Regions from separate parts of the Pseudomonas baltica genome, predicted to be linked through region 3. Evidence: predicted binding sites of a transcription regulator. Region 3 holds the regulator's gene; each other region holds the start of a gene.
The links. Region 3 encodes sigma-54, which starts transcription at its own class of promoters, with help from an activator protein. Its sites were predicted from a motif close to ANTGGCATNNANNTTGCTNT; they were not measured.
Positions count from the first base shown of each region.

Region 1: a site for sigma-54 is predicted at 5,803-5,822, ahead of flgB (flagellar basal body rod protein FlgB). Genes of this name have one in related genera too.
Region 2: a site for sigma-54 is predicted at 1,143-1,162, ahead of REH34_RS11575 (pilin). Genes of this name have one in related genera too.
Region 4: a site for sigma-54 is predicted at 2,003-2,022, ahead of glnK (P-II family nitrogen regulator). Genes of this name have one in related genera too.

Region 1 is NZ_CP134771.1:1,416,369-1,423,938, forward strand. It holds gene REH34_RS06135 (flagellar basal body P-ring protein FlgI) at 1-188, opposite strand, end outside; gene flgH (flagellar basal body L-ring protein FlgH) at 201-881, opposite strand; gene flgG (flagellar basal-body rod protein FlgG) at 958-1,743, opposite strand; gene REH34_RS06150 (flagellar basal body rod protein FlgF) at 1,795-2,541, opposite strand; gene flgE (flagellar hook protein FlgE) at 2,823-4,151, opposite strand; gene REH34_RS06160 (flagellar hook assembly protein FlgD) at 4,182-4,883, opposite strand; gene flgC (flagellar basal body rod protein FlgC) at 4,899-5,345, opposite strand; gene flgB (flagellar basal body rod protein FlgB) at 5,349-5,759, opposite strand; gene cheR (protein-glutamate O-methyltransferase CheR) at 6,087-6,914, opposite strand; gene REH34_RS06180 (chemotaxis protein CheV) at 6,978-7,570, opposite strand, start outside.
Region 2 is NZ_CP134771.1:2,621,645-2,629,214, forward strand. It holds tRNA gene REH34_RS11565 (tRNA-Thr) at 58-133, opposite strand; gene REH34_RS11570 (pilin) at 196-621, opposite strand; gene REH34_RS11575 (pilin) at 696-1,091, opposite strand; gene pilB (type IV-A pilus assembly ATPase PilB) at 1,321-3,021, shown strand; gene REH34_RS11585 (type II secretion system F family protein) at 3,025-4,242, shown strand; gene REH34_RS11590 (A24 family peptidase) at 4,247-5,116, shown strand; gene coaE (dephospho-CoA kinase) at 5,117-5,737, shown strand; gene yacG (DNA gyrase inhibitor YacG) at 5,734-5,937, shown strand; gene REH34_RS11605 (LLM class flavin-dependent oxidoreductase) at 6,416-7,555, shown strand.
Region 3 is NZ_CP134771.1:2,509,929-2,517,498, forward strand. It holds gene REH34_RS11080 (KpsF/GutQ family sugar-phosphate isomerase) at 1-495, shown strand, start outside; gene REH34_RS11085 (HAD family hydrolase) at 495-1,019, shown strand; gene lptC (LPS export ABC transporter periplasmic protein LptC) at 1,028-1,603, shown strand; gene lptA (lipopolysaccharide transport periplasmic protein LptA) at 1,590-2,132, shown strand; gene lptB (LPS export ABC transporter ATP-binding protein) at 2,132-2,857, shown strand; gene REH34_RS11105 (RNA polymerase factor sigma-54) at 3,040-4,533, shown strand; gene hpf (ribosome hibernation-promoting factor, HPF/YfiA family) at 4,611-4,922, shown strand; gene ptsN (PTS IIA-like nitrogen regulatory protein PtsN) at 4,934-5,398, shown strand; gene rapZ (RNase adapter RapZ) at 5,401-6,258, shown strand; gene REH34_RS11125 (HPr family phosphocarrier protein) at 6,275-6,547, shown strand; gene REH34_RS11130 (ZIP family metal transporter) at 6,586-7,479, opposite strand; gene REH34_RS11135 (superoxide dismutase) at 7,515-7,570, opposite strand, start outside.
Region 4 is NZ_CP134771.1:3,723,065-3,730,634, reverse strand. It holds gene REH34_RS16630 (ammonium transporter) at 84-1,427, opposite strand; gene glnK (P-II family nitrogen regulator) at 1,463-1,801, opposite strand; gene REH34_RS16620 (accessory factor UbiK family protein) at 2,214-2,471, shown strand; gene REH34_RS16615 (LysR family transcriptional regulator) at 2,651-3,571, shown strand; gene REH34_RS16610 (DUF2135 domain-containing protein) at 3,650-4,465, opposite strand; gene REH34_RS16605 (DUF2300 domain-containing protein) at 4,469-6,088, opposite strand; gene REH34_RS16600 (alpha-2-macroglobulin) at 6,090-7,570, opposite strand, start outside.

The DNA of each region.
Region 1 (7,570 bases), 1.1 Mb from region 3:
TGCAGGGTGAACGGCGTTTGCGTGGTCTGGTCACCCGTACCATCGAGCCCCACCACCAGACCGTAGCCGATCAACTGGTTGGTACGTACGCCCGAAATGCTGGCGATGTCCTTCAGGCGTTCGGCTTGAACGCTGAAGGCCATGGACAACAACATCGTCGCCGCAATCAGGTGTTTGAGTTTGAGCATGGTCAGGCGCACTCAGAAGGGCCAATACGGGCTAAGGAAGAAGCGATCCAGCCATCCAGTCTGGCTCGCGTCGGCAAAGGAGCCGGTTCCCGAGTACGTGATCCGCGCATCGGCTACCCGATTCGACGACACTGTATTGTCGGTTGCTATGTCATCTGCACGGATCATGCCAGCGATTCGCACGAGTTCTTCACCGGTGTTCAGGGTCATCCATTTCTCGCCGCGCACGGCCAGGATGCCGTTGGGCAAGACGTCGGCAACGGTCACCGTGACCGAGCCGGTCAGGCTGTTGCCCTGCGCTGCCTGGCTGTTGCCGTTGGTGGCGCGGTCGCCGCTGTAGCCGGCATTGAGGTTGGCGTCGCCCGAATGCACACCGCTGCCGAACAGCGAAGTGATACCCATGGTGGTGGCGCTGGTCTTGGCGATCTTGGAGTTCGCCGTTTTACTGGCGGCGGTCTTCTCGTTCAGGGTGATGGTGATGATGTCACCGATCCGGAACGCCTTGCGGTCGCCGTACATGTTCTGCTCGAACCCGGCCTGGTAGATCGAGCCGTTGTTGGCCGCTGCCGGCAATGGTGTGCGTGGCAACACCGGGGCGTAGTACGGGTCGTTTGGCTTGGGCTGAGGGCCCATGCAGCCAGCGAGCAAAGTGATTCCACTCAAGGCGATGACGGTAACGAACAAACGACTCATGACTTTCGACCTCACGGTGTAACAGGCGCCTGGGCGCCAACAGACGGACAGTGGTTTGAACAGATTGACTAACGCCTTACAGGTTCTGCGTGACGTACTGCAGCATGGAGTCGGCGGTGGAGATCACTTTGGAGTTCATCTCGTAGGCACGCTGGGTGGTGATCATGTTCACCAGTTCTTCCACGGTGCTGACGTTGGAGTTTTCCAGGGTGTTCTGCAGCGTCGTGCCCAGGCCATTGAGGCCAGGCGTACCGGCTTGCGGTGCACCACTGGAAGCGGTTTCCAGGTACAAGTTGCTTCCTATGGACTGCAAACCGCCCGGGTTGACGAAGTCGGCGATCTGCAGGTTGCCGATGACCTGAGCGGCGGCGCTGCCAGGCACGGTGACCGACACGGTGCCGTCGGTGCCGACGGTGAAGGTCTGGGCATCGCTAGGCACGACGATGGCCGGGTTCAACGCCATGCCGCTGGAAGTGACGATCTGGCCAGTGGAATCCAGGTGGAAGGTGCCGTCGCGGGTGTAGGCGGTGGTGCCGTCCGGCTGGGTGATCTGGAAGAAACCGTGACCGTTGACGGCCAGGTCCAGCGGCTGATCGGTGGTTTGCAGGGAACCTGCGGTGAAGTTCTTCTGCGTGCCGACGATGCGCACACCGGTACCGACCTGCAGGCCCGATGGCAGCTCGGTGTCTGCGGTGGACTGAGCGCCTGGCTGGCGTTTGATCTGGTACAGCAGATCCTGGAATTCGGCGCGATCACGTTTGAAGCCCGTGGTCGATACGTTGGCCAGGTTGTTGGAAATGGTAGTGAGGTTCAAGTCCTGGGCTTGAAGGCCGGTCTTGCTGACCCAAAGTGCTGGAAGCATGGTATTCGTCTCCTCGGGCGCCGGTTCGTCGGCGCGGGTTTCAGATAATTCTTAAGATTGCAAAACGCGGGCCATGGCCTGGTCATCTTCCTTGGCCGTGGACATCATTTTGATGTGCATTTCAAATTGCTTCGAAAGCTCCAGCACCGACGTCATCTCTTCCACGGCGTTGACGTTGCTCGCCTCCAGAAAGCCGGACGTCACTTGCACGTCGGCATTCACCGGGGCAGCCTTGCCGTCAGCGGTATGGATCAGGCCATCGACACCCTTGGTCATGTTCTTGAGGTCGGGTTTGACCAGCTTGATGCGGTCTACCTGCGCCAAGGCCTGAGGCGACTGCCCCATGCCGCGGACGCTGATGGTGCCGTCGCTGCCGATCTCGATCTTCTCATCCGGCGGCACCGCAATCGGCCCGCCGTTGCCCATGACCGGCAAGCCGCTGCCGGTGCGCAACACGCCCAGGGCATCGATGTTGAGGCTCGCCGAGCGGGTATAGGCTTCCTTGCCATCCGGGGTCTGCACCGCGATCCAGCCATCACCGCCACTGCCGCTGACGGCAATGTCGAGGTCACGGCCTGTTTCGATCATGGCGCCGGGCTGAAAATCGGTCGCCGGGCGCTCGGTCATGGCATAGGCGCGCGAGGGAAAGGTGTCGCCGAATACCGGCATCGAACGCGCCTGCTCCAGATCGCGCTGGAAGCCATTGGTGGAAACGTTGGCCAGGTTGTTGGCGTGCACCTTCTGCGCGAGCGCGTTCTGGCTGGCGCCGGTCATGGCTACATAAAGTAATTTGTCCACACTGTATCTCCGGTGACGGGCGACTGCCGGTTAGCGAATCGATAACAGTGCTAGAGCAATTAGTGGGCCAACTTTGAAAAGACCGCTACAAGCCTTGATTTAGAAGGATTGCGCATTGGAGCGAGGGAATGGTGAGCTGTATCAAGACGGAAATACGGCGCCCTGTTGCCAGGAGCGGCAAACTACCGCCGTCGGTTTTTTTGACGCGTTATACGAGGCAGTGCAAATCCCATTGCGGGAGCGACCGGGGTCGCTCCCGCAGGGTTTTCAGAGCGGGTCGATTACACCGACTGGATCAGCGTCTGCATGATGGTGCTTTGAGTCGAGATAGTCTTGGCGTTCGCCTGATAGTTGCTTTGTTCCTTGATCAGGTTGACCAGCTCCGAGGTCAGGTCGACGTTGGAGTCTTCCAGCGCGTTGGACTGGATGCTGCCCAAGGTCCCGGTTTCCGGCGTACCGATGACCGGCACGCCCGACGCGTACGACTCTTTCCACTTGGTGCCGCCGATCGGCGTCAGGCCCTGGACGTTGGCGAAGTTGGCGATTGCCACCTGGCCGATGGTCTTGCTCTGGCCGTTGGTGAAGGTGGCGAACAGCGAACCGGAGGAGTCCACGCTCAGGCTCGACAGCTCGCCGGTGGCGTAGCCGTCTTGCGTCTTGGCGGTAACGGCCGACGTCGCGTTGTACTGGGTGACGGAGGTCATGTCCAGGGTGATAGCCGCTGACGCAGTCGAACCGTTGCTGACCCAAGTACCGGCGGCATTCTGCGTGGCAGGGCTCCAGTTAGCCAGGCTGAACACACCGTTGACCACGCTCAGGCCAGCCGCGGCAGGCGAAACCGGCGTGGTGATGTTGGCGGTATCCAACGCACCCGAGGACGTGAAGCTGATCGGGTTGACCAGCGGATCGGTACCAGTGGTGGTATTGGTCGGGTCGGTCGGGTTGCGACCATCGACCGTGGTGTACATGGTCCAGTTGTTGCTGGAATCCTTGGCGAAATACTGGTTCAGCTGGTGCGAGTTACCCTGGCTGTCGAAGATTTCGGTGTTGTAGGTAAAGTTGTAGCTGTTGACGTTAGTGGCGTCGAACGGGGTCACGGTCGGCGTCGCCGCGCTGGAGTTGAGGTTCAGCGTCTCGGACATGGTCGACGTGGGCTTGGGGCTGAGGTTCGAGGTATCAATCTTCAGATTGCTGAGCACACCCGTCTGCAGGGTGCCGTTGGCATCCACCGAGTAGCCTTGCAGGTTGGCGCCCGAGCTGTCGACGATGTAGCCCGACTTGTCGCTGGAAAACGCACCGGCACGGGTGTAGACCTTGGTGCCGTTGTCGCTCATGGTAAAGAAACCGTCACCGTTGATGGCCAGGTCGAGGCTCTGGTCGGTGGTGCTGATGTTGCCCTGGTTGAACAACTGTGCCACTGATTGGGTCTGCACGCCGCTGCCGACGGTGGTGCTACCTGCCGTGGCCTTGATCGAGGCGGCATACTGGTCGGCGAATTCCGTGCGCGACGCCTTGAAGCCAGTGGTGGCGACGTTGGCGATGTTGTTGCCTGTTACATCCAGCGCTTTGTTGGCTGCCGCCAGACCGCTGAGACCGATATTGAAAGACATGCTGCTACTCCTGCGGCGGTGAGCCGGCCGTTAATTGGCGATCGTCTGGACTTTCGAGAGGGCCACGCTGCTGCCCCCAGCGAGATTAAGGGTCATTTCACCACCACTGGTGGTTGCCATGGTCACACTGCTGACCGTGGCAGGCAGGTACGTCGTTGCAGCCGTAGCGACACCATCGAGGGTCGTCGTGGCCTTGAAGCTGTAGTTACCGGCAGGCTCGGCAACACCCGAGGAGTTGAGGCCATCCCAGGTAAAGGCGGAGTTGCCGGTGGACTGGACACCCAGATCGATGGTATCGACCAGGCTGCCGGTGCTGTCGTACACACCCACGGTCGTCGCGGTGCTGGCACCGGTGACGGCCACCGTACCGGTGATGCCCTTGGTGGGATCGAGCACGGCCGTGTCGCTTGCCACGACCACCGAGCGACCGACCAGCGAGGAGGCTTGCAGCGCCTGCGACGATTGGTAGGTGGTGGCCAGGCTGTCGACCGTGGTGTTGAGGTTCTGCATGCTTTCAAGGCTGCTGAACTGGGCCATCTGCGACACGAACTGAGTGTTGTCCGTAGGGCTGAGCGGGTCCTGATTCTTGAGCTGGGTGACCAGCAATTGCAGGAACGCATCTTTGCCCAACGCGCTGCCGGCGGTGCCGGTAGACGGGTCGGTGGTGCTGGTAGTCGCTTGGTACTGGGCCAGTGCGGCGGCGCCAGTTGCCGTGGTTGAAGTCGTCGTCATGCTTTTGCGCCCCTATCACTGACCGAGGGTCAGGACCTTCTGCATCATGGTTTTCGCGGTGTTCATAATGTCCGCATTGGTCTGGAAGGAGCGGCTGGCGGAAATCATGTCCGCCATCTCTTCAACCACGTTCACGTTCGGGTAATACACATAGCCATCCTTGTTGGCGGCCGGCGAGCTGGGCTCGTAGCGCGCTTCCAGGTTGCTCTGATCTTCGACCACACCCGATACCTGCACACCGGCGCCCGACGAGTCGGAGTCGGCGAACAGCGAACCGCTGTCGCCGTTGCCCTGAGCGTTCTGGAACATGGTGGCGAATACGGGGTGGCGCGCACGGTAGGTCTTGTCGATGCTCGACGAGACGGTCTCGGCGTTGGCGATGTTACTGGCGACGGTATTCAGGCGAGTGGTCTGAGCACTCATGCCAGTACCGGCAATGTTGAAAACGCTGGCTAGAGACATGGCTTAATCCCCGCGCAGGGCCGAGATCAGCCCTTTGAATTTACTGTTTAACAAAGTGAAGCTGGCCTGAAAGTCCACCGAGTTCTGCGCGTAGTTCGATTGCTCGATCTGCGAGTCGACGGTGTTCTGGTCCAGCGACGGTTGAGTCGAAATGCGGTACATCAGCGCCGGATCGCCACCACTGTTGACGCCGGAAGCGTCGATATGACGGGCGTCGGTGGTTTCCAGGCTGAAGGCGCCATTGCTGGTGGTATCGCTCTGCTGCTTGAGGACAGCGGCGAAGTCCAGATCCCGAGCCTTGTAGTTCGGGGTATCGGCGTTGGCGATGTTGTTGGCCAGGACCTCGGCGCGCTGGGCCCTGAACTTCAATGCCTGTTCGCTGATGCCGAGCGCTTTGTCGAAACTGATGCTCATGTCTGAAACCCTTCGCGGCAGAGCTGATTCTCTTGTCAGAGATATAGCAATGCCTGTGCCAACTTTCATAAAGTCTGGAAAGGCTTGATCTAGAGGGGTTAGAGCAGATCGCCAGTACGGCAATGAGGGCGGCAATGCCAGAAAAGCGGCAATCCGATTCCGCCACGTGACGGCAAAGCGGCAATGCCCGCGTCAGTTTTGACGCCATTTTTACTGCTACCTGAAAACATTTGTGGGAGCCCGATTGCGCGTCAGGCGGCGAAGCCTTTAACAGCTTCGCCGCCTGATGCGCAATCGGGCTCCCACAGGGGGGGGTGATGCGGTGGGTCATTTAGCCTGGTAGATGATCCCCGGACTGCACTGGACCATCTGGTAATGATCCGGCAAGCCATTGAGCGCCTCGCTGGCCCCCAGAAACAGATAGCCGCCCGGCTTGAGGGTGCCATGGATACGCATGAGGATGTCCTTTTTCACCTGCGCGGAAAAGTAGATCAGCACGTTGCGGCAAAAGACGATATCGAACTTGCCCAGGCTGGCATAACTGTCCAGCAGGTTGAACGAGCGAAACTCCACGCGACTGCGAATCGGCGCCTTGATCGCGTAGCGACCACCGCCCTTGGGATCGAAGTAGCGCTGCAGACGATCCGGCGACAAGCCGCGCCCCAGTGCCAGGCTGTCGTACTCACCGCTCTTGCAGTTGGTGAGCATCGTGCCCGACAGATCGGTGGCGACGATCTGCGCGCCCATTTTCAACTGGCCTGGATTGCTGCGCTCGAATTCATCGAAAGTCATCGACAGCGAGTAGGGTTCCTGCCCCGACGAACACGCCGCCGACCAGACCCGCAAGCGTGCCCCCGGCGCAGCCTTGATGGCCTCCGGAATCACCTTGTTCTTCATCACTTCAAAAGGATAGGTATCGCGAAACCACAGGGTTTCGTTGGTGGTCATGGCATCCACCACCAACTCGCGCAGACCGCTGCGTGGCTGCGCAGTGACGCGCTGCACCAGCTCGGTCAGCGTCTTGATGCCCTGCTGTTCCATGAGCTTGTTGAGACGGCTGGAGACCAGATACTGCTTGTTGTCACCCAACAGAATGCCACAGGCTTTCTCCAGGAATACTCGGAACTGATCAAAATCCGCATTAGCCGTCGACACAGGTACCGCCTCTTTAAATCGTTTATTCGGCCGGGGCGAACCCCGGGCCGTTATTCGTGGACATTATTCGTGAAGCTTGATGCGTTCCACGACTCGGGATGCCAGATCGTCAGGCCGGAACTTGGCCAGGAAATCGTCGGCACCGACCTTCTTGACCATAGCCTGATTAAACACACCCGACAGGGAAGTATGCAGGACGATGTGCAGTTTCTGCATGCGCGAATCCGCGCGGACTTCGGCTGTGAGGGTGTAGCCGTCCATTTCCGGCATTTCGATGTCGGAAATCATCATCAGGAACTCTTCTTCAGGCTTCTTGCCCTCGTCCACCAGCTTGCGCAAGTAGTCGAGCGCCTGCCGACCGTCGTTCAGAGCGACCACCTCCACGCCCACCGTCTGCAGGCAACGGGTGACCTGCTTGCGCGCCACCGACGAATCGTCGACCGTCAGCACGCGCAGCGTAGTGGCCTTGACCTGGGTCGCGGCATCCACCACGCCGACGGAAATCGACTCGGACATCGGCGCCACCTCGGCGAGGATCTTCTCCACGTCGATGATTTCGACCAGCTTGTTGTCGACCCGCGTCACGGCCGTCAGGTAATGGTCGCGACCGGTACCCTTGGGTGGCGGATGGATCTCTTCCCAGTTCATGTTGACGA
Region 2 (7,570 bases), 110 kb from region 3:
ATTCAAGACGAAAAAAAACCGCTCAAGGCGGCCGTGGCGTGCTGGTGACGGGAGAAATGGTGCCGGAGATAGGAATCGAACCTACGACCTTCGCGTTACGAGTGCGCTGCTCTACCGACTGAGCTACACCGGCGGTGATGGTGGCGTAAATTAGCACTGTCGTCGCGACCGTGCAACGCCAGTGCGGGTTGCGTGTTAATTGGACGAGCCATGTGGGCAGCCAGCTGGCGCTAGAGAAGCATCAGCCGATGTTGAGCATGACCAACCGGTCACGCTGTTACGCGTCCAGGTTACAGTCTGCCCTTTTACCGAGGCAGGGCCATTGGCAAGCGTGCAGACAATTGTCCCAGCTCCCGTATTTGCATTGCTGGTGACAACCTGACTACTGCAGCTATAGGAACTGGCTGCTGCGCCTATATCGGCTGCGGAGGTAATGGTCGTACCTTGCACCAAGCTGATATCAAATATTTGCTTGAGGTTTCCGCCCTCTGCAACACCTGCCACAACAGATGCACGTCCTTGGTAAAGCGAATATGCAGGAATAGCGATGGCTGCGAGGACACCGATTATGGCGATCACAATCATGATCTCTATCAGCGTGAAACCTTTCTGGTCCGTCATAAAGGCACCTCGACATTAACGCAAAACGGCCTCGCTACGAGGCCGTCTCCAGAGCCATTACCGACCGTCTAGGATCACGAGCACCCTTTAGGCATATAGGCTGCGTCTATGTTGGCAGCCGTGCAAGACCAGCCAGAAGTGTCAACCCGATTTAAGGTGATTGTGCCAGTTGAGATTGCTGATGGCGCATTCTGCAATGTGCACTTGATGGAGCCGCTAACACCGGCTGTAATTGTCCAAGCACAGTTCTGAGTAGTCGCGGCGTTCAAGTTAGCGGCCGTTGGTGCTGTCCCACCATTTTGCAGATCTTCGAAGTTAGTGGTAAGCGCTTTAGCCTCAGCCAAACCCGCAGTGGCTTTTGCACGACCTTGGTATTTGGAATAGGCAGGAATTGCAATCGCAGCCAAAATACCAATGATCGCAATCACGATCATCAATTCAATGAGTGTAAAACCTTTTTGAGCTTTCATATTTACTACGCCTCCAATGGACAATCAGGTCGTTTGACCGTTGCAGGAGTATTAGCAAGCGTCGTGCCATGTCCCTGAACGTGTCCTCAAGCGGTATTTACGGCTGCTCCACCGGTTGGTGGGACGAGAAAACGCTAGAAACTGACATTTTACGTCACGCTGCACGTCCGATTTGGATCTAGTGCCCGACTACGCTATAAACCACCTATCCGAAGCATCAGGTACGACCATGAACGATATCGCTCTTTCAGGCTTGGCTAAGCAGCTGGTTCAGGCAGAAGTCATCACTGACAAGGCCGCGCAACAGGCTTACGCTCAGGCGCTTCGCAACAAGACGCCCTTCGTCCATTACTTGGTACAGAACAAGCTTGCCAAAAGCAGAGAAATCGCTGAGGTCGCAGCAGATCAGTTCGGCGTGTCATTGCTTGATCTCAAGACCCTCGATAAAGAGTCAAACCCACGCGGTGTCGTCAGCGAGAAGCTTATTCGCCAACACCATGCGCTACCGCTGTGGCGCCGCGGCAACAAGCTGTTCATCGGTCTGTCCGATCCTACCAACCACCAAGCCATCAACGATATCCAGTTCAGTACAGGTCTGACAGCAGAGGCAATTCTTGTAGAAGATGACAAGCTTACGGAGGCAATAGAGCGCTTCTTTGACTCCGGCAGCACTGGTTTGGAAGACTTGGCGGATGTCGATCTGGACGGATTAGACGTTGAATCTGTCAACGACGACCGCAATGAAAACATCGCAGGCCAGGACGCTGATGACGCTCCTGTGGTACGTTTTGTTAACAAAATGCTACTCGATGCAATTCGCGGCGGCTCATCAGACCTGCACTTCGAGCCCTATGAAAAAATCTATCGCGTACGCTTTCGGACCGACGGCATGCTCCGGGAGATTGCACGCCCTCCAATAAATTTGGCCAACCGGATCGCCGCGCGCCTCAAAGTCATGGCCAGTCTCGACATCTCGGAACGTCGCAAGCCGCAGGATGGCCGGATCAAGATGCGGATATCCAAGAACAAGGCGATCGACTTTCGGGTCAATACCCTGCCTACGTTGTGGGGCGAGAAGATCGTAATGCGGATCCTTGATCCCTCAAGCGCGCAAATGGGTATTGACGCGCTCGGCTACGAGCCCGAGCAGAAAGAACTGTACCTTCAAGCGCTGAAGCAACCTCAGGGCATGATCCTTGTTACTGGTCCTACGGGCTCAGGTAAGACGGTCTCTCTGTATACCGGTATCAATATTCTGAACACGGTCGATATCAATATCTCGACCGCAGAAGACCCGGTTGAAATCAATATGGAGGGCATCAATCAGGTCAACGTGAACAACCGCCAAGGATTAGATTTTGCTTCTGCGCTTCGGTCTTTTCTACGACAGGATCCAGACGTCATCATGGTCGGCGAGATTCGAGATCTCGAGACTGCAGAGATTGCTATCAAGGCTGCCCAGACAGGTCACCTTGTTCTCTCGACGCTCCACACCAATAGTGCCGCTGAGACCCTGACACGCCTGCAGAACATGGGCGTGGCCAGCTTTAACATCGCGACCTCTGTCAGTCTGATCATTGCCCAGCGATTGACGCGCAAGCTTTGCCCCGTGTGCAAGAAATCCGCTGAGATTCCACGCGAGGCGCTGATAGCCGAGCGTATACCGGTTGATCGAATCGGGACATTTACTATTTATGAGCCCGTGGGATGCGACCTTTGTACTGGGGGTTATAAAGGCAGACTCGGTATCTACGAGGTGGTCCGAAACACACCAGCGCTTCAACAACTGATCATGGAGTCGGGTAACTCGATCGAAATCTCGGCGCTTATGCGCAAGGAAGGCTTCAATGACTTACGAACCTCTGGTCTGCAAAAAGTCATGCAGGGGCTGACTAGCCTCGCCGAAATCAATCGCGTCACCAAGGACTAAGCAATGGCCTCCAAAGCAGTAAAGACCAATGTCTATATTTGGGAAGGCACTGACCGGAAAGGCTCGTCTATCTCCGGTGAAATGACCGGCACTAGTATTCCGCTGATCAAAGCGCAACTACGTAGGCAAGGTATCTCACCCGGGAAGATAAAGAAAAAAACCACCTCTATATTCAGCAAAGGCAAAAAAATTAAGCCGATGGACATCGCGTTGTTTACGCGCCAGATGTCAACCATGATGAAAGCCGGCGTTCCGCTACTGCAATCGTTCGACATCATTGCCGAGGGCGTTGAAAATCCAAAAATGCGCGATCTGGTACTAGCTTTGAAGCTAGAGGTTGCGGCAGGCAATAGCTTTGCCACCTCGCTAAGGCAAAAGCCCGAGTATTTCGACGACCTATACTGCAACCTCGTCGATGCCGGCGAACAGGCAGGCGCACTCGAAGCATTGCTGGATCGAGTTGCGACTTATAAGGAAAAAACCGAGGCGCTCAAAGCAAAAATCAAGAAGGCAATGACTTATCCAATAACGGTTTTGGTCGTCGCGCTCATCGTATCGTCGATCTTGCTTATTAAAGTAGTGCCGCAATTTCAGGCCGTGTTTTCCGGCTTTGGCGCGCAGTTGCCGGCGTTCACACTGATGGTCGTCAATCTTTCAGAAATCATGCAGGCATGGTGGTGGGTGGTCTTGGGCGCGATTATCGCATTCATGTACGCATTCAAATACGCTTTTAAACGTAGCCAACGCATGCGCGACGGTATCGACAGAGGCCTGCTGAAAATACCGGTCATTGGCCAAATACTCTATAAATCGGCCATCGCCCGCTACGCTCGCACGTTATCAACCACCTTCGCCGCGGGCGTACCCTTGGTGGAGGCGCTGGACTCTGTAGCAGGGGCTGCCGGCAACGTGGTGTTCAAGATCGCTGTAGGGAAAATCAAGCAAGATGTTTCCAGCGGCACACAACTCAATACCTCGATGCGCGCCACTGGAGTGTTTCCAAGTATGGCTATTCAGATGACGTCCATCGGCGAAGAGTCGGGTGCGCTGGATGAAATGCTGGATAAAGTAGCAGGTTATTATGAAGCAGAAGTCGACAACATGGTCGACAGCCTTACCACCCTGATGGAACCAATGATCATGGTCATCCTCGGTGTCGTCGTCGGGGGTCTAGTAGTCGCCATGTACCTCCCCATCTTCCAACTCGGCTCAGTCGTCTAACCCCATGTCCCTACCCGAATTCCTGGCCAGTTCCCCCCTGGCCTTCACCCTCTGCTCCCTGCTCCTCGGCCTCCTGGTCGGCAGCTTCCTCAACGTGGTCATCCACCGCCTCCCCATCATGCTCGACCGCGACTGGCGCACCCAATCCCGAGAAATCCTCGACCTGCCCGCCGAGCCGCCAACCGAGCGCTACAACCTGATCCTCCCCAACTCCACCTGCCCCCACTGCAACCACAAAATCCGCGCCAGCGAAAACATCCCGATCCTCAGCTACCTGTTCCTCAAAGGCCGCTGCTCCGCCTGCCAGGCCCCCATCAGCAAACGCTACCCCCTCGTGGAACTCGCCAGCGGCCTGCTGACCGCCTTCATCGCCTACCATTTCGGCTTCGGCTACCCGGCAGGCGCCTTCATGGTCCTCACCTGGGGCCTGCTGGCGATGAGCATGATCGACGTCGACCGCCAGCTTCTGCCCGACGCCATTGTGCTGCCATTGCTCTGGCTCGGCCTGATCGTCAACAACTTCGGCCTGTTCACCGACCTCTCCAGCGCGCTGTGGGGCGCGGTGTTCGGGTATCTGTCGCTGTGGCTGGTGTTCTGGCTGTTCAAGCTGGTGACCGGCAAAGAGGGCATGGGCTACGGCGATTTCAAGCTGCTGGCCATGCTCGGCGCCTGGGGAGGCTGGCAGATCCTGCCGTTGACGGTGCTGCTGTCATCCCTGGTAGGCGCGGTGTTGGGCGTCATCCTGCTGAAGCTGCGCGATCAGGCGACCAGCACGCCGATCCCCTTTGGTCCTTATCTGGCGATTGCGGGCTGGATTGCATTGCTGTGGGGTGGTCAAATAACCGCCTCGTACATGCACTTCGCCGGATTCTAAATGACCACAGCTGCAAAACCCTGGGTGTTGGGCCTGACCGGTGGTATCGGCAGCGGCAAGAGTGCCGCCGCCGAACGCTTCGCCGAGCATGGCATTCATGTGGTGGATGCCGATCAGGCCGCGCGCTGGGTCGTGGAGCCCGGGCGGCCGGCGTTGCAGCAACTGGCCGAGCATTTTGGCGTGGATATTCTGCAGCCCAGCGGGGCGCTGGATAGATCAGCGTTGCGTAAACGCATCTTTGAAGATGCCGAGCAGCGGCGCTGGGTCGAGGCGCTGTTGCATCCGCTGATCGCGCAGGAGATCGCCGATAATCTGGCTCAGGCGACGTCGCCTTACGCGGTGTTCGTGTCGCCGTTGATGGTGGAGTCCGGGCAGTACAAGCGTACCGACCGGTTGCTGGTGATCGACGCGCCCACCGAGCTGCAACGCGCGCGCACGCTGAAACGCGATACCACGACCGCCGAACAGGTCGAGGCCATCCTCAAGGCCCAGGCCAGCCGCGAACAGCGCTTGGCCTTGGCTGACGACGTCGTGCTCAACGACCGCGATCTGGCCTGGCTGCACAGTGAGGTCGATCGCTTGCATCACTTTTATCTGAATTTGCCTGGAGCTTCTGAATGAGCCAACCCTTGACCGTCGAATGCCCTACCTGCGGCGCGCCTGTGGAGTGGAACGCGGCCAATATCAACCGTCCGTTCTGTTCTGATCGCTGCAAACTGATTGACCTGGGCGCCTGGGCGTCGGAGGAGCACAAGATTCCGGTGAGTCCGGATGCCGAGGATGATCTGTTCTCGGATGATTTGCCGCCCCGCGAGCATTGATTTTGGGTGGGGGTTGAGGGCCCTTTCGCGGGCAAGCCTTGCTCCCACAGGTGTACGACTCAGGTCCGTCAACTCTGTGGGAGCAAGGCTTGCCTGCGAAGGGGCACTGAAGAACACCATCAGCCAACAGCAACTGTTGCGTTTCGCCGCCGCGCGAGCATTGATTTTTGGGTGGGGGCTGAGGGCCCTTTCGCGGGCAAGCCTTGCTCCCACAGGTGTACGACTCAGGTCCGTCAACTCTGTGGGAGCAAGGCTTGCCCGCGAAGGGGCCCGTGAGAACACCATCAGCCAACAGCAACTGTTGGGTTTCCAACACTTGCAGAACAATAAGCACGGCAGCCAACACCGCCACACCCTGTCCGCCTACCCCCGCCCCCATAAAATCCCCAGCTATTTCAACACCCTGCAACCGATCCCAAGGTAGCGGCACAGCCGTTGCAATCACCCTCTGACGAACGTGAACGTCGGAGTGTGCCCTTTGCCTTTGTTGCCCTCGCCCCTGGATTTTCCCGACAGCCCAGTCTCCCGCGCTTTCGCTCAGCCCTTGATGCTCGGTTTGTTCCTGCCGGTGCAATCCGGCGGCTGGAGTCCCTCGGCCCTGCCCCGCAGCACCGACTGGCGTTTCGAGTACAACAAGCAGCTGACCCTGCGCGCCGAGGCCCTGGGCTTCGACCTGGTGTTCGCCTTGGCCGAATGGCTGGGCAAGGGCGGCTATGGCGGCGAGATCCGTTACCACGACGAGTCGCTGGACGCCTTCATCACCCAGGCGGCGCTGGCCTCGGTGACCGAGCGCATCCTGCTGATCTCGACCCTGCACGTGCTCTACGGCCCCTGGCACCCGCTGCACCTGGCCAAGTTCGGCGCCACTCTGGACCATATCAGCAACGGCCGCTGGGGCCTCAACCTGGTGACCGGCCACCGCCATCGCGAGCACCGCCGCTTCGGTCAGGAACCCATCGAGCACGACCAGCGTTACCATCAAGCCGATGAATTCATTCGCGTGGTCCAGCAACTCTGGACCGGCACCGAAAACCTCGATTTCAACGGCGACTATTACCGCCTCGAAGAAGCCTACAGCAGCGTCAAGCCGCGCTTCGGCCGGCCCGTGCTGGTCAATGCCACCGGCTCCACGGCCGGCATCGATTTCGCCGCGCGGCACTCGGACATCATCTTTACCACCAGCCCCGGCAGCGCCGAGATCGAAGACGCGCTGGCCAAGCTGCCCGACCACCTGCAGCGCATCAAACAGGCCGCCAAGGGCTACGGCCGCGAAGTGCGGACCCTCATCAACCCGCTGGTGATCTGCCGCGACACCGACGCCGAAGCCTGGGAAGTGCACGCCGCGATCACCGCCGCCGGCGACCCTGGCACCCTCGAAGGCCATGCCCGCGAGGCCAGCGATGCCCATGCCTGGCGTGGCCATCAGGCGGCGCACCGTTACGTGGGCGGCAACATCCAGCTGGTGGGCAGCCCCGAGACGGTGGTGCGCGACATCATCCGCCTCAGGCAAGCCGGTATCGATGGCATTCAACTGAGCTTCTTCGATTTTGCCCCTGATCTGGAACAGTTCGGCGCGCGCGTCTTGCCGCTGCTGTACCAGGCCGGTCTGCGCCACTGATCAACTCTTCAAGGA
Region 3 (7,570 bases):
GCCGCGCTGGTGATGGGCGACGCCCTGTCCATCGCCCTGCTCGAGGCGCGCGGCTTCACCGCCGAGGATTTCGCCTTTTCCCATCCCGGTGGTGCACTGGGCCGACGCCTGCTGTTAAAGGTCGAGAACGTCATGCATGGCGGCGCCGACCTGCCTCAGGTTCAACGCGGCACTTCGCTGAAACTGGCGCTGATGGAAATGACCCGCAAAGGCCTGGGCATGACGGTGGTTCTGGAGAGCGACGGGCGCCTGGCGGGGATCTTCACCGACGGCGATCTGCGCCGCACCCTGGACCGCGAGATCGACCTGCGCACGGCGCTGATCGACGACGTCATGACCCCCCGTGGCAAGACCGCCCGCCCCGAGATGCTCGCCGCCGAAGCACTGAAAATCATGGAAGACCATAAAATAGGCGCCCTGACCGTGATCGACGGCGACAATCGCCCGGTCGGCGCCCTGAACATGCACGATTTGCTGCGCGCCGGAGTCATTTGATGACCATGAATTTGCTAGAACGCGGCAAGCCCGTCAAACTGGCGGTTTTCGATGTCGATGGCATCCTCACCGATGGCCGCCTGTACTTTCTTGAAGACGGCAGCGAGATGAAGGCCTTCAACACTCTCGACGGCCAAGGGTTCAAGATGCTGATCGCCTCGGGCGTGACCATCGCGATCATTACCGGGCGCAAATCGCCCATGGTCGAGCGCCGCGCCAAGGCGCTGGGCGTAGCGCATCTAGTACAAGGGCGCGAAGACAAGCGCGTGGTTCTCGAACAATTGATGGCCGAACTGGGTCTGAGTTACGAACAAGTCGCCTATCTGGGCGACGACCTGCCCGACCTGCCGGCCATTCGCCGCGTTGGGTTGGGCATGACCGTACCCAACGCTGCACCTTTCGTGCGCCAGCATGCCCATGGGGTCACCCAGGCGCGCGGCGGTGAAGGCGCTGCCCGCGAGTTCTGCGAGTTGATCCTGCAAGCGCAGGGCAACCTCGATGCGGCTTACGCCGACTACCTGTAGAGTCAGATATGCCGAGCAAAAAGTTTCGCAACATTCTATTAATGTGTGCCTTGGCGGCCGTGCTGGTCGCCGTGGGTTACTGGAATATCAGCCCCGAACGGCTGCTGGACCCGCAGGCCGCCGCACAGGCCGATCCGACCCAGATCGACTATTACGCGACCAACGCCCACACCGTGCAGTTCAACCTCGAAGGCAAGCGCCAGTATGAAATGACCGGGGCCAAGGTCGAGCATATGAAGGTCAGCCAGATCACCTACGTGACCACGCCCGACGTCTACATGTACCGTGGCACCGAGTTCCCCTGGCACATCCAGAGCGTACGCGCCGAGGTCAATCCGGACGGCACTCAGGTCGAGCTGATCGAGAACGTCAGGGTTGCCCGTACCGACGAAAAGAAACGCACCACTATCATCACCGGTCCGCGCATGACTGTCTTCCCGCAGAAGCAATATGCGCAAACCGAGCAAAACGTTAGAATCGAAGCTGCCGGCAGTGTCACCACGGCGACAGGGATGAAGGCGTACTTGAACGACAGCAGGATGAACCTGCTATCCAACGTAAGAGGACAGTATGAGGCTCGTTAAAACCCTCCCTTTTTTGCTCAGCCTGAGCGCAGCACTGGGAAGCGCGAGCGCCTGGGCTCTGCCGACAGACCGCGATCAGCCTATTCATATTCAGTCCGATGACGCGCAGATCGATGACAAACAAGGCGTTGCGACCTACAAGGGCAACGTGATCATCACTCAGGGTACGCTGAAGATCACTGGCAACACGGTGACCATCACTCGCGCCGCCAACGGTGACGTCGACGTGTTCACGGCCGTCGGCAACCTGGCCTATTACGAGCAGAAGCCGCAGGTCGACAAGCCTATCGTTCAGGCCTGGGGCGTCACCATCCAGTACTTTGCGCCGCAAAACCGTATCGTGCTGATCGACAAGGCCAAGGTCATCAATGATGGCAACACCTCCGAAGGCGAGAAGATCGTCTACGACACCGTCAAGCAGGTGGTCAACGCTGGCCGTGGCAATGGCTCCAAGATCACTGCGCCGCGCCCTCGTATCGACATGGTGATCCAGCCGAAGAACAAGCCTGCCGACCAGAAGGCCAATTAATGGCGACCCTCAAAGCACAACACCTGGCCAAGGCCTACAAGGGCCGGCAAGTCGTGCGCGATGTCAGCCTGTCGATCGACAGCGGACAGATCGTAGGCCTGCTGGGCCCCAACGGCGCGGGCAAGACCACGTGCTTCTACATGATCGTCGGCCTGGTTCAGGCCGACCAAGGGCGCGTGCTGATCGACGACCTCGACGTCAGCCACCAGCCCATGCACGGTCGCGCCAAGTCCGGTATCGGCTATCTGCCGCAGGAAGCTTCGATCTTTCGCAAGCTCTCGGTCGCCGACAACATCATGGCCATCCTCGAGACCCGCAAGGAGCTCGACGGCGATGCCCGGCGCAAGGAACTCGAAAGCCTCTTGCAGGAATTCCACATTACCCACATCCGTGACAACCTCGGCATGAGTCTGTCCGGCGGCGAACGCCGCCGCGTGGAGATTGCCCGGGCCCTGGCCACGGCGCCCAAGTTCATCCTGCTGGACGAACCCTTCGCGGGCGTGGACCCTATCTCGGTCGGCGACATCAAGCAGATCATCCACCACCTCAAGGCCAAGGGCATCGGCGTTCTGATCACCGACCACAACGTACGTGAGACGCTGGACATCTGCGAAACCGCATACATCGTCAGCGATGGGCAACTGATTGCCGAAGGCAACGCAGCCGCTATCATGGCCAATGAGCTGGTCAAGGAAGTGTACCTCGGGCACGAGTTCCGCCTGTAGAAGTCCCCGCGCCCGGAGCGTTTTCCGCGGTCCTCCAAACCTTTTGGTTTAAATTGGACAAACGCTCTAGGCAAACACTCGGGTTTCAGGCATATAATTTGCTTACGACATAAAGCCGGGCGCTTCGGCGCCTTGTAGTGGATGGCGCTCTGCGCCGGCGAATAAGGTGTTAAGCCCCAGCCATGAAACCATCGCTCGTCCTAAGAATGGGCCAGCAACTGACGATGACACCGCAGTTGCAACAGGCCATCCGCCTTCTCCAGCTATCGACTCTGGATCTCCAACAGGAAATCCAGGAAGCGCTGGAATCCAATCCTATGCTCGAACGCCAGGAGGAAGGTGACGACTTCGATAACAGCGATCCGCTGGCGGACAATATCGAGCAGAAAACCACGCCGGACATCCAGGAGCCCACGTTCGAGAGCAGCGCCCCTACCGTCGACAACCTCGAAGAAGGCGAATGGGGAGAGCGTATTCCCAACGAGCTGCCGGTCGATACCGCCTGGGAAGACATCTACCAAACCAGCGCCAGCAACCTGCCCAGCAATGACGATGACGAGTGGGACTTCACCACCCGTACCTCGGCTGGCGAGAGCCTGCAGAGCCATTTGCTCTGGCAATTGAACCTCGCGCCGATGTCGGATACCGATCGTTTGATCGCCGTGACCCTGATCGACTGCATCAACAACCAGGGCTACCTGGACGAGACCTTGCAGGAAGTCTGCGACTCGTTCGACCCGGAGCTCGATATCGAGCTCGACGAGGTTGAAGCCGTTCTCCACCGCATCCAGCAATTCGAGCCGTCCGGGATCGGCGCGCGCAACCTCAGCGAATGCCTGCTACTGCAATTGCGCCAGTTGCCCCCGCGCACTCGCTGGCTGGCGGAAGCGCAGCGCTTGGTCACTGACTTCATCGACATGCTCGGCAGCCGCGATTACAGCCAGCTGATGCGCCGCATGAAGCTCAAGGAAGACGAACTGCGCCAGGTCATCGAACTGGTCCAGAGCCTCAACCCACGCCCAGGCTCGCAGATCGAATCTTCCGAACCCGAATACGTGGTCCCTGACGTCATCGTGCGCAAGGACAACGAGCGCTGGCTGGTCGAGCTAAACCAGGAAAGCGTGCCGCGCCTGCGGGTCAACCCTCAGTACGCAGGCTTTGTCCGCCGCGCCGATACCAGCGCCGACAATACCTTCATGCGTAACCAGCTGCAGGAAGCCCGCTGGTTCATCAAGAGCCTGCAGAGCCGCAACGAGACCCTGATGAAGGTCGCCACGCAGATCGTCGAGCACCAACGCGGCTTCCTGGACTACGGCGACGAGGCCATGAAGCCGCTGGTCCTCCACGATATCGCCGAAGCGGTCGGCATGCACGAATCGACGATTTCACGGGTCACCACGCAGAAATACATGCACACGCCCCGCGGCATCTATGAATTGAAATACTTTTTTTCAAGCCATGTCAGCACCTCCGAAGGCGGTGAATGCTCGTCTACGGCGATTCGGGCAATCATCAAGAAACTGGTCGCAGCGGAAAATCAGAAAAAGCCATTGAGCGACAGCAAGATCGCTGGTTTACTGGAGGCACAAGGCATCCAGGTAGCACGTCGCACCGTCGCCAAGTATCGCGAGTCTTTGGGAATCGCTCCCTCCAGCGAACGCAAGCGGTTGATGTAGCGCCTGGATGCGCCACAGCGTTCCAGTGGCAGGCCTTCAGCCTGTCTCTTTATGCACTGGCAATAAGGAGAAGCGGTATGCAAGTCAACATCAGTGGACACCAACTGGATGTGACCGAGCCCATGCGCAGCTACGTAGGCGAAAAACTCGCCAAACTTGAGCGGCACGTCGGCAAGATTACCAACGTGCAGGTGATCATGGAGGTCGAGAAGCTGAAACAGAAAATCGAAGCCACCCTGCACGTCGCTGGCGCCAAGGATATCGTTGCCAATGCCGAACATGATGACATGTACGCTGCCATCGACCTGCTGACCGACAAGCTCGACCGACAATTGCTCAAGCATAAGGAAAAACAGCTAAGCCAGCTTCAAGGTGCTGCTGCTCGCTGATACCCCAACCCATGATCCGACTTGAAAATATCCTGACCCCTGGCCGTTCCCTCGTGAACGTGCTGGGGAGCAGTAAAAAAAACGCCATCGAAAAGATCGCCGATCTGATCGCTGAACAGGTGCCCGCGCTGCCTCAGCAGACCGTGTACGAAGCGTTGCTTGCCCGTGAAAAACTCGGCTCGACCGGTTTTGGCAACGGTATCGCCATCCCCCATTGCCGCCTGAAGGGTTGTGACGCGCCCATCAGTGCCCTGCTCCATTTGCAACACGCCATAGATTTCGATGCAATCGACGGCGAGCCGGTGGATCTGTTGTTCGTGTTGTTGGTGCCCGAGGCTGCCACCGACGCACACCTCGAATTGCTCCGCCAGATCGCCAGCATGCTCGATCGAAAGGAAGTTCGTGACAACCTACGCAAGGCCAGCAGTAGCGAGGCCCTGTACCAAGTCGTGTTGGACGCCCAGAACGGTCAGTAATCATGCGTTTGATCATCGTCAGCGGTCGCTCCGGCTCCGGCAAGAGCACAGCCCTGGATGTACTGGAAGACAACGGCTTCTACTGCATCGATAATCTGCCGGCCGGCTTGCTGCCCGAGCTGGCGGAGCGCGCACTGATCCATACCGAACTGGCCCAGCCACTGGTAGCCGTCTCCATCGATGCCCGCAATCTGCCCAGCCATCTGAGCCGCTTCCCGGAGCTGCTCGATGAAGTCCGCGGCCGTCATATCCAGTGCGACGTGCTTTATCTGGATGCCGACGAAGAGACACTGCTCAAACGCTTTTCCGAAACTCGCCGGCGACACCCGCTGAGCAGCGCCAATCGCTCCCTCGCCGAAGCCATTCGTGTCGAAAGCGATCTGCTGGGGCCGATTGCAGACCTCTCCGACCTCAAGATCAACACCACCAGCCTCAACCTCTATCAGCTGCGCGACATCATCAAACTGCGGCTGCTGGACAAACCCGAAGCGGGCACGGCTTTCCTGTTCGAGTCCTTCGGGTTCAAACGCGGAATGCCGGTTGACGCCGACGTGGTCTTTGACGTGCGCTGCCTGCCCAACCCCTACTGGAAGCCCGAATTGCGCGAGCAATCGGGGCTGGATCAACCGGTGGCCGACTACCTGGCCGCTCAGCCGGATGTCGAAGAGATGTTCCAGGACATCTCCGGCTACCTGCTCAAATGGCTGCCGCGCTTTGCCGCCAGCAACCGTGCTTACGTGACGATCGCCATCGGCTGCACCGGCGGGCACCATCGTTCGGTATATCTCACCGAACGCTTGGGCAAGCTGCTGCAACCTGCCCTCAAGAATGTCCAGGTCCGCCACCGCGACCTCAGCTGAAAGGACCCACCCCGCGATGCCCGCTCTTGAAATCACCATTATCAACAAGCTTGGCTTGCATGCCCGCGCGGCCGCCAAGTTCGTCGGCGTCGCCGGCCGTTTTCCCTGTCAGGTCCGTGTCGGCCGCACCCCTGAGACCATGGTCGATGGTAAAAGCATCATGGCCGTGATGATGCTGGCAGCCGGCAAAGGCACACAGATCCACCTGAGCACCGAGGGTGAGCAGGAGCAGGACGCTCTGGATGGATTGGTGAAACTGATAAACGACAAGTTCGACGAAGGCGAATAATACCGTGCCCACACAGGATTGATTTGCGCCCTTCCCCGCTAACCCAAAGCGGTATCCATCAGCATCATCAGGCAGAACCCTACGCACAGGCCTGCGCTGGCCAGTCGATGGTGGCCGTTGGCCCGGGATTCGGGGATGATTTCCTGGGTCACCACCAACAACATGGCCCCCGCAGCGAAGGCAAGCCCGAGCGGCAGCAGAACCTCCCCCAAACGCACCAACCAGGCACAGAGCACCGCCGCCACTGGCTCCACCAGCCCGGACGCGGCGCCAATCAGAAACGCCTTGAACCGCGACATCCCCGCCCCGGCCAGCACCAGCGCAATGACCAAGCCTTCCGGCACATCCTGCAGTGCAATGCCCATGGCCAGGCTGTTGGCGTCCGGCATGGCACCGCCCGCCGATACACCAACGGCCATCCCTTCAGGAATATTGTGAGCGACGATGGCGATCACGAAAACCCAGATACGCGCAGGGATGTGCGGGTGGGCTGGGTCACCCACCAGTAACTCTGGCCCAGGAGCTGACACTTTGCGGTCCAGCAAGAACAGGCAAAACGCCCCGAACATGATGCCGAAGCTGATCAAGCCTCCCGCCCCCCAACGCCCAAGACCGATGCTTTGCGCTGCATCGATACCGGGCATGACCAGCGAGAACGCCGTTGCAGCCAGCATGACACCGGCGCCGAAACCCAACAGGCAATCGGCGATCGCCACGGGCATACTGCGAATCACCAATACCGGAACAGCGCCCAGCGCCGTACCCAAGGCACAGATCGCTCCGCCTTCGAGGGCCCGCATCATCGGTGGATCAAGGTCGACCCAGGCCAATGCCGTGCCCACCAGCGCCGCCATGCCGATCAACAACAGCAGGGCACCCAAAGTCAGGCGAGACATACGCCCACCGCTGATCGACAGACTATCAGAACGCATAAAAGGCCTTGGGCAGAGTCATACAAAGGCGATGATCAGGCCACGGCAGCCTGGTAACGGCGCTCGACTTCGGCCCAGTTGATCACGCTGT
Region 4 (7,570 bases), 1.2 Mb from region 3:
CTCGCTAAGCGCCGCGTTTACAGATGACAAATGCCAGGCAAAAAAATGCCCGGCGAACCGGGCATTTTTCTTCAAGCGCAACGTTACAGGTTGTAACCACGCTCGTTGTGTTGCGCCAGGTCGAGGCCGACGGACTCTTCCTCTTCGCTTACACGCAGGCCCATGACCACGTCCAGCACCTTGAGGATGATGAACGTGACGATGGCGGTGTAGATGACGGTGAAGCCAACGCCTTTGCACTGGATCCAGACTTGTGCGCCGATGTCTTGCACGGTGCCGAAGCCGCCCAGCGAAGGCGCTGCGAATACACCGGTGAGGATCGCGCCGAGGATACCGCCGATACCGTGCACGCCGAAGGCGTCCAGGGAGTCGTCGTAGCCCAGTTTGCGCTTGAGGCTGGTGGCGCAGAAGAAGCACACCACGCCAGCGGACAGACCGATGACCAGCGAGCCCATCGGGCCAACGGTACCGGCAGCCGGGGTGATGGCAACCAGGCCAGCGACCACGCCCGAGGCAATGCCCAGTGCGCTTGGCTTACCGTGGGTCAGCCACTCGGCGAACATCCAGCCCAGCGCAGCGGCGGCGGTAGCGATCTGGGTAACCAGCATCGCCATACCGGCAGTACCGTTGGCCGCGGCAGCGGAACCGGCGTTGAAGCCGAACCAGCCGACCCACAGCATGGCCGCGCCGATCAAGGTGTAGCCCAGGTTGTGCGGGGCCATCGGGGTAGTCGGGTAGCCTTTGCGCTTGCCCAGTACCAGGCAAGCCACGAGGCCAGCCACACCAGCGTTGATGTGCACTACGGTGCCGCCAGCGAAGTCCAGGACGCCCCAGTCCCACAGCAGGCCACCGTTGCCACTCCAGACCATGTGCGCGATCGGCGCATAGACCAGGGTGAACCAAATGCCCATGAACACCAGCATGGCGGAGAATTTCATACGCTCGGCGAACGCACCGACGATAAGTGCCGGGGTAATGATCGCGAAGGTCATCTGGAAGGTGACGAACACCGCCTCAGGGAACAATGCCGCAGGACCGGTCAGGCTGGCGGGGGTGATACCGCTCAGGAAGGCCTTGGACATGCTGCCGACGAAGGAGTTGAAGTTGACGACGCCCTGTTCCATGCCCGTGGTGTCGAAGGCCATGCTGTAGCCGTAGATCATCCACAGAATGCTGATCAGGCCGGTGATGGCGAAGCACTGCATCATTACCGACAGGATGTTCTTGGTACGGACCATGCCGCCGTAGAACAGCGCCAAGCCAGGAATGGTCATGAACAGCACAAGCGCCGTAGACGTGAGCATCCACGCCGTGTCGCCGGAGTTGAGGACAGGGGCGACGGGGGCTGCCACCTCGTCTGCCATGGCCAGGCCTGGCATTACGAGGGACAACAGGGCTCCTAGCCCTGCGAATTGACGCAGAGTCATATTGTTTACTCCTGGGGCTTTATTATGAAGCGGCTTTAGATTGCGTCTGTATCGGTTTCGCCGGTACGGATCCGAATAGCCTGTTCCAGATTGACCACGAAGATCTTGCCGTCCCCGATCTTGCCGGTGTTGGCCGCCTTGGTGATCGCCTCGATTACCCGGTCCAGATCCTTGTCGTCGATAGCGACGTCGATCTTCACCTTGGGCAGAAAATCAACCACGTATTCCGCGCCGCGGTACAGCTCGGTGTGACCCTTCTGACGACCGAAGCCTTTGACTTCCGTGACAGTGATACCCTGCACGCCGATTTCCGACAGCGATTCGCGGACGTCGTCCAGCTTGAATGGCTTGATGATGGCAGTGACTAGCTTCATGAAACTCTCTCCCGAATTGGTGGACTTGCCCCAGGAAAACAAACCCAGCTCAAGTCTAAGCGCAGTAACTGGCTTTGTAACGCGTCGCCGGTCTTGCATCCCCAGACCGACACCAGAAACTGCTCCTTGCGAAACACTTCCCGCTCTGCCTGCGCACTGCATCGTCACAGCGACTGCATCAGTGCATGGGTCACTTGCGACTAAGCAGAAACCTTGCCATGTCTTGCAAACCCGGCGTTTTCCGCTGATTGCTCGGCGGCTGCCCGCTCTGCTCGGCGCTGCCACCCTTGAGTCGCACGCTGATGGTGCATGACGCCTGCACCTCATGCGCCAAAACCGTGCGCCGCGCACCGTTCATTGACTATAGACACTGCGTGATACACTGGGCGGCCTTATTCTCAGGATATTCGCCATGCTCGCCCCCAAAGCCCTTCTCGATGCCCTGAGCGATCACGCCTCGAAACTGTTCAGTGGCGACACTGCCCAGCCCAAGGCCGAGCTGGAGAGTCAATTCAAGGTTTTGCTGCAAAGTGGTTTCAGCAAGCTCGATCTGGTCAGCCGCGAAGAGTTCGACAGCCAGATGGTCGTGCTGGCCCGCACCCGGGCTCGCCTGGAAAGCCTCGAAGCCAAGGTCGCCGAGCTAGAAGCGCGCCTCGCTCAACAGCCCTGATTCAGCAGCGTCGCTGAGGGTCTCTTCGCGGGCAAACCTTGCTCCCACAGGAGCGCACCTTCCATTGCGGGAGCATGGCTTGCCCGCGACGGGGCCCGCACAGGCGAAACAGCTATTGCAGCAAACCCCGCGCTGTTCCTACACTCCGCTCTGACAAGGGATGAGCAGGAACACTGCCGATGAACCGCAATGAGTTGCGCAAGGCCGATATCAACCTGATGGTGGTGTTCGAAACCCTCATGCAGGAGCGCAACGTCACCCGCGCGGCAGAAAAACTGTTTCTGGGGCAGCCCACAATCAGTGCAGCGCTCAACCGATTACGCACCTTATTCAACGACCCACTCTTCGTCCGTGTCGGCCACCGCATGGAGCCCACCTCGCGCGCCGAAGAAATCATCCGCCACCTTGGCCCCGCGCTCGATGCCATGTCCGTGGCGCTGAGCCTGAGCCATGACTTCAACCCCATTACCAGCTCCATGACCTTTCGCGTCGGCCTCTCGGACGATGTCGAATTCGGCTTGCTGCCGCCCTTCCTGCGGGCGATGCGCGAAGAAGCGCCAAACATCGTGGTGGTAGTGCAGCACGTCGACTATTGGCGCATCCCCGACCTGCTGGCCAGCGGCGATATCACCGTCGGCATCAGCCAGACCCGCGGCCTGCCCGCCAACGCCAAGCGCAAGCTGCTGCGGCGCATGCATGCCCGAGTGCTGCGCGCGGATGCCTCGGATAAACCACTGACGCTGGACGAGTACTGCGCCCGCCCCCACGTCCTGGTATCGCACACCGCCAACACTTCGGGCATCGCCGATGAGTGGCTCGAAGAGATCGGGCGCAAACGCCGCGTGGTGCTCTCGGTGCCGCAGTTCAGTTCGCTGCCGGCTCTGCTGGCGGGCACCGACCTGCTCGCCGGCCTTCCCGATTACGCCGCCAGGGCCATGGCCAAATGGGGCAACCTGTTCGACGAGCCGGTGCCCTTCGACACCCCGCCGCTGGACCTGTCGATGGTCTGGCTGAGCGTCATGGACACCGACCCGGCCGAACGCTGGCTGCGCTCGCGGCTGGAGATGTATATGGGCGATCGGGCCGGGTTGGCGCTTTGATGTTTAACGCTCAGGCGAGCTGCCAGGGGTTGATCAGTTGCACGCCGAGATGTTCGAAATCCTTGCGATTACGCGTCCTCAGGGATAGCTGAACGCCTTCACCAACGTCAGCTCGCCCACCGCGCGCATGGGCACTACGAAGGTTTCGATCTTCTCGCTCGGCGTGCCCTCCTCGGTAATCACCGTCACTTGGGCCGTGGTCAGTGGCTGCACGGCATCCTCCTGGCCGTCCTCATCGCTGCGATAGCCGCCGCCGAAGTAGTTCAGGTACACCAGATACTGGCCCTTGATCGGCGCCGGCATGGAGAAGATCTCCGGGCCATAGCCGGTGGTCACATCGACATCCAGAGCGGCGCCGTTGGCGGCGACCCGGTCGCCGTACCAGATATGCGCGCCGTCGGGCGTGACCACATGCAAGTCCAGGTCAGTGCCGTCGCTGTCCCATGACAGCAACACGCGCAACTTGGCCGGGGTGGCGCCGCTGCCGGCATTGATGAACTGCGTGCGATGGCGTTGCTGGCCGTCAGGACTGCGCACCTCGACGCTGTTGCTGCCCCTGGGGAACGAGAATGGCCGATCGAAACGGCCGGCCTCGTCGATCTTCAACGGCATGCTCACGCCGTTGACGATCAAGCGCCCCGGCTCGGCTGATTTGGGCGTGGCCTTGATCTGCCCGGCGATGCGCGCTGTGTTGGCCTGCCCCACCGGGGTGTTGACCGACGAGGCCGGGTAGTTGACGGTCTGCTGGTAGTGCTCGCCGTCGCCGTCGACCGCACCGGAATGCCAGCCGCCCACCGGAGTATCGAGCTTGATTGCGGCGTCGGCGGCGAACGTCGCCGGCCAGGCGCCACAGCAGCAGATGAACAGGAAGACCTGCGGATAACGGAGTGTCATGGCCTATTCCAGCAAAAGATGACGGGCGAGCCCTTCGATGTAGGTTTCATCCTGACCGTTGGGATGTGCGTCAAAGGCCAGGTGCAGGTATTCGTGGGTCAGGTCGAGACGGTCTTGCAGCGACAGCACGCCGCGTACGTAGATGCGTTGGCGCTCGCGGTCGACGTAGGGCCGGCCAAACGCCAGGCGGCAGACCGCAAAGGTGCTGACTTCGTTGTAACCGACTTGGTTTTCCAGGCGCTGGCGCCAGGCTCGCCGCTGGCTTTGCAGCCAGTCCTGAGCCGCAGGCAGGGCCTCGCAGGAAGCGACGGGGTTGTCCCAACGGCTGAGGCTGGCGCGCGGGTAGGCGTGCAGCAGGATCGCATCGAAGCGCTGCCCGGCGTTGGCCTGCTCGACGGCCTGCTGCCAGGAGAGTTTGTCCGGCCCCGGCTGATCGGAGTGGTAGGTGACACTGCTGCCAGCCAGCACCAGGTCGCTGGTCCAGGCGGCAATCGCCCGCGAATCGGCAGCGGCCGGGCGCGGCGCTACACGTTGTCGGTTGCTGCTGTCATCGATGCTCAGGCAGTCGCCGCTGCGCGTTGCGTTCTGCAGCAGGTAGGTGCGAATGGCGATCGCCAGGGCCTTGGCGGCCTCGGCAGGCTCGGGCCGGGCTTCGCGCTGTAGCACGCGGGCGACGTATTCTTCGCGGTCCAGGCGCGCCACCAGCTTGTCGTTGAGCAAGAACAGCTCGCCGTCGCTGTGAATCGCCAACTGGTTGCCGTTGCTGAACGCCACCCGGTAGTCGCCCTGCAACGGTCCGCTCGGTGCCACGCGATCACCGCTCAGCACCTGCGCGATCGGATAACGGGAAAACAGCCTGACTTCGACGCAACGCCCGGCGTCTGCCGGCCAGTCCACCGGCACTATTTCAGCCAGTGCCTGCGCGTAATGGCGCAGCACCATCTGACTGGTCCCGCGCCCACCGGCCCAGATGGGCGTGCCATCGGCCGTCCACCCGCCAAAGCCGCCCTGGCGCGAGGTCGGGTCCTGATCACCCAGCCAGCTCCAGGTTTTCACCCGCAAGCGCCCGCCCAGCTCGCCCACCACATCGCCGTCCGCCGCGTTGAGCACCACATCCAGCAGCACGCGACGCATCTGCGCCTGCGCTGGCAATACCGCCAGCACGTTCAGCAGTTCGGCCACCGGCACTCGCGTCGAAGGCTGCAAAAAGGCCAGGTCGAGCAACCACTGGGGCGCCTGCCGCGCCTGCCAGTAATCGCGCCAATCCTGCGCGGTAATGCCCAGACGCCCCGGCTCGAAGTACAACCCGCAGGACTTCACCAGCGCCTGATCGCGCTCGATGCTGGCGCCGGCAGTGCAGCAATAGACTTCGTCCTTGGCTTGGCCGCGACAGGTGTACGGCGGCTCATGGGCATCGGTATCCACCAGCCAGCTGTAGACGAACATCTTCCACAGGCTGCCCAGCGGCGCCTGCAAGTCGGGCGGCAGGGGTTCACGGGCAATCAGCTGCGTTGGGCTGAGTGTCAGCAGTTCGCCCCTGAAGCCCAGGCGCAGGGGCTCCTCCTGCGCCGTCGCCAGCGCAGGTAGCAGACACAGCAATAACCAGAACAGAGGCCGGGTCATGTCAGTTGACCGTGACCTGGCCCAGCGCCGGTTTCTGTTCCTGGGCCTGATGCTGCGGCGCATAGACCTGGGTGAAACGCACCGGCGGCAAGTTGAACTGACCCTTCTGCGAGAAGCGCACCAGGTGGCGCAAGCGCAGTTCGCCGCTCAAGGCATCCACCGGAATCGCGTAGGCCATCTGCCCCGGCTCGAACCGCGCCTTCTCCAGCTCGGACGCCTCGCCGCCCGACTTGCCCATCAGCTTGATGCCCCAGGTGGTGCGCTCGACATCGGCGCCCGGCGGCAGCGGCACTTCGAGCATGCCGTAGCGCAGCGGCTTGGCGGCCTTGCTGGTGATGATTACTTCGTCCAGATACAGGCTGTCGCTGGACACCGGCTTGTTGCCGACGGCTTCGAGCTTGAACTGGAAGGCTTCGTCACCCGGCACCAGACGCGACAGGCGCCGCGTGATGGTCACCCCCATCTGCTCGACCGGCGCCTGTTGGGTCTGGTAGCTCAGCGCGGCACGCAACGGACGGTCCTGAGTGCCAGACAGCGACAACACCGACGGCACTGGCGTCGCGCCCTGCCAGGTCCAGTACATTTCACCGGCAGCGCCGTAGCGTTTGTTCCAGCCCTCACCCGGCGCCAGGGCGATGGTCGGCGAGGCCTGCTCGATGCTGCGTTGCAGCCAGCTCAGCGCCAGCGCGCGTTCGAGCGTCGATTGCTGCGGCAACAGGCGCCGCAACAAGGCCTGGGCGCGAGCCTGATCGAAGGCTTGCAGCGACAGGTTGAGGGCTTCGGCAAAGGGTTGCGAACTGACCGCCAGACGCTGCTGGGCATCGGGCAATTGGCGATTGAAGGCATCCGGCAGCGCGACCTTGGCCTGTCTGGCCAGCGAGGCCGTGAGCGTGCGAGCCGCCGCCAACCCGAGTGCCGAGTCCGGAGCACCCATCACCAGGCTCTCCACGCCGTCGTCCGTGAGGCTTTCGGCGGCCCCGTCACCCGCTTTCGCCAGGTCGCCCATCAGCCCGCTCAGCAGGGTATTCACCGGCAATTGCATCTGTTTGGCGAACGACAGAATCAGCGCGCGCTGCAACAGCGGGGTGTTCTTCGCTTGCTTGGCATACACCTCCAGCACCCGCTGCCAGTGCTCCGGCGGCAGGGTCAGGTCCATGACCTTGCTGGCGTACCAGTCGGCGTAATAGGCGTAGGCGGTGAGGAAGGCATCCGGCTCGCCCTCCTGCCCCCACCAGGTGAAGTACGCCGCAGGCCCGGCCATTTGCACCAGGCGCAGGCGGCTGTTCTGCATGATCAGGCGCAGGCGGTCGCGCACTTGCGGGTCAGCTGACAGCACCGGGTAAGCGATGCTCAGCGGCAACAACTGGCTGGCGGTCTGCTCGACGCCGCCATATGGATAGCTCAACAGATCATCCAGGGCCGAACGGAACAGCGCTTGCGGGCTGTCGTCCAGGCGCAGGCGGATCGCCGTGGCGTCGGCGG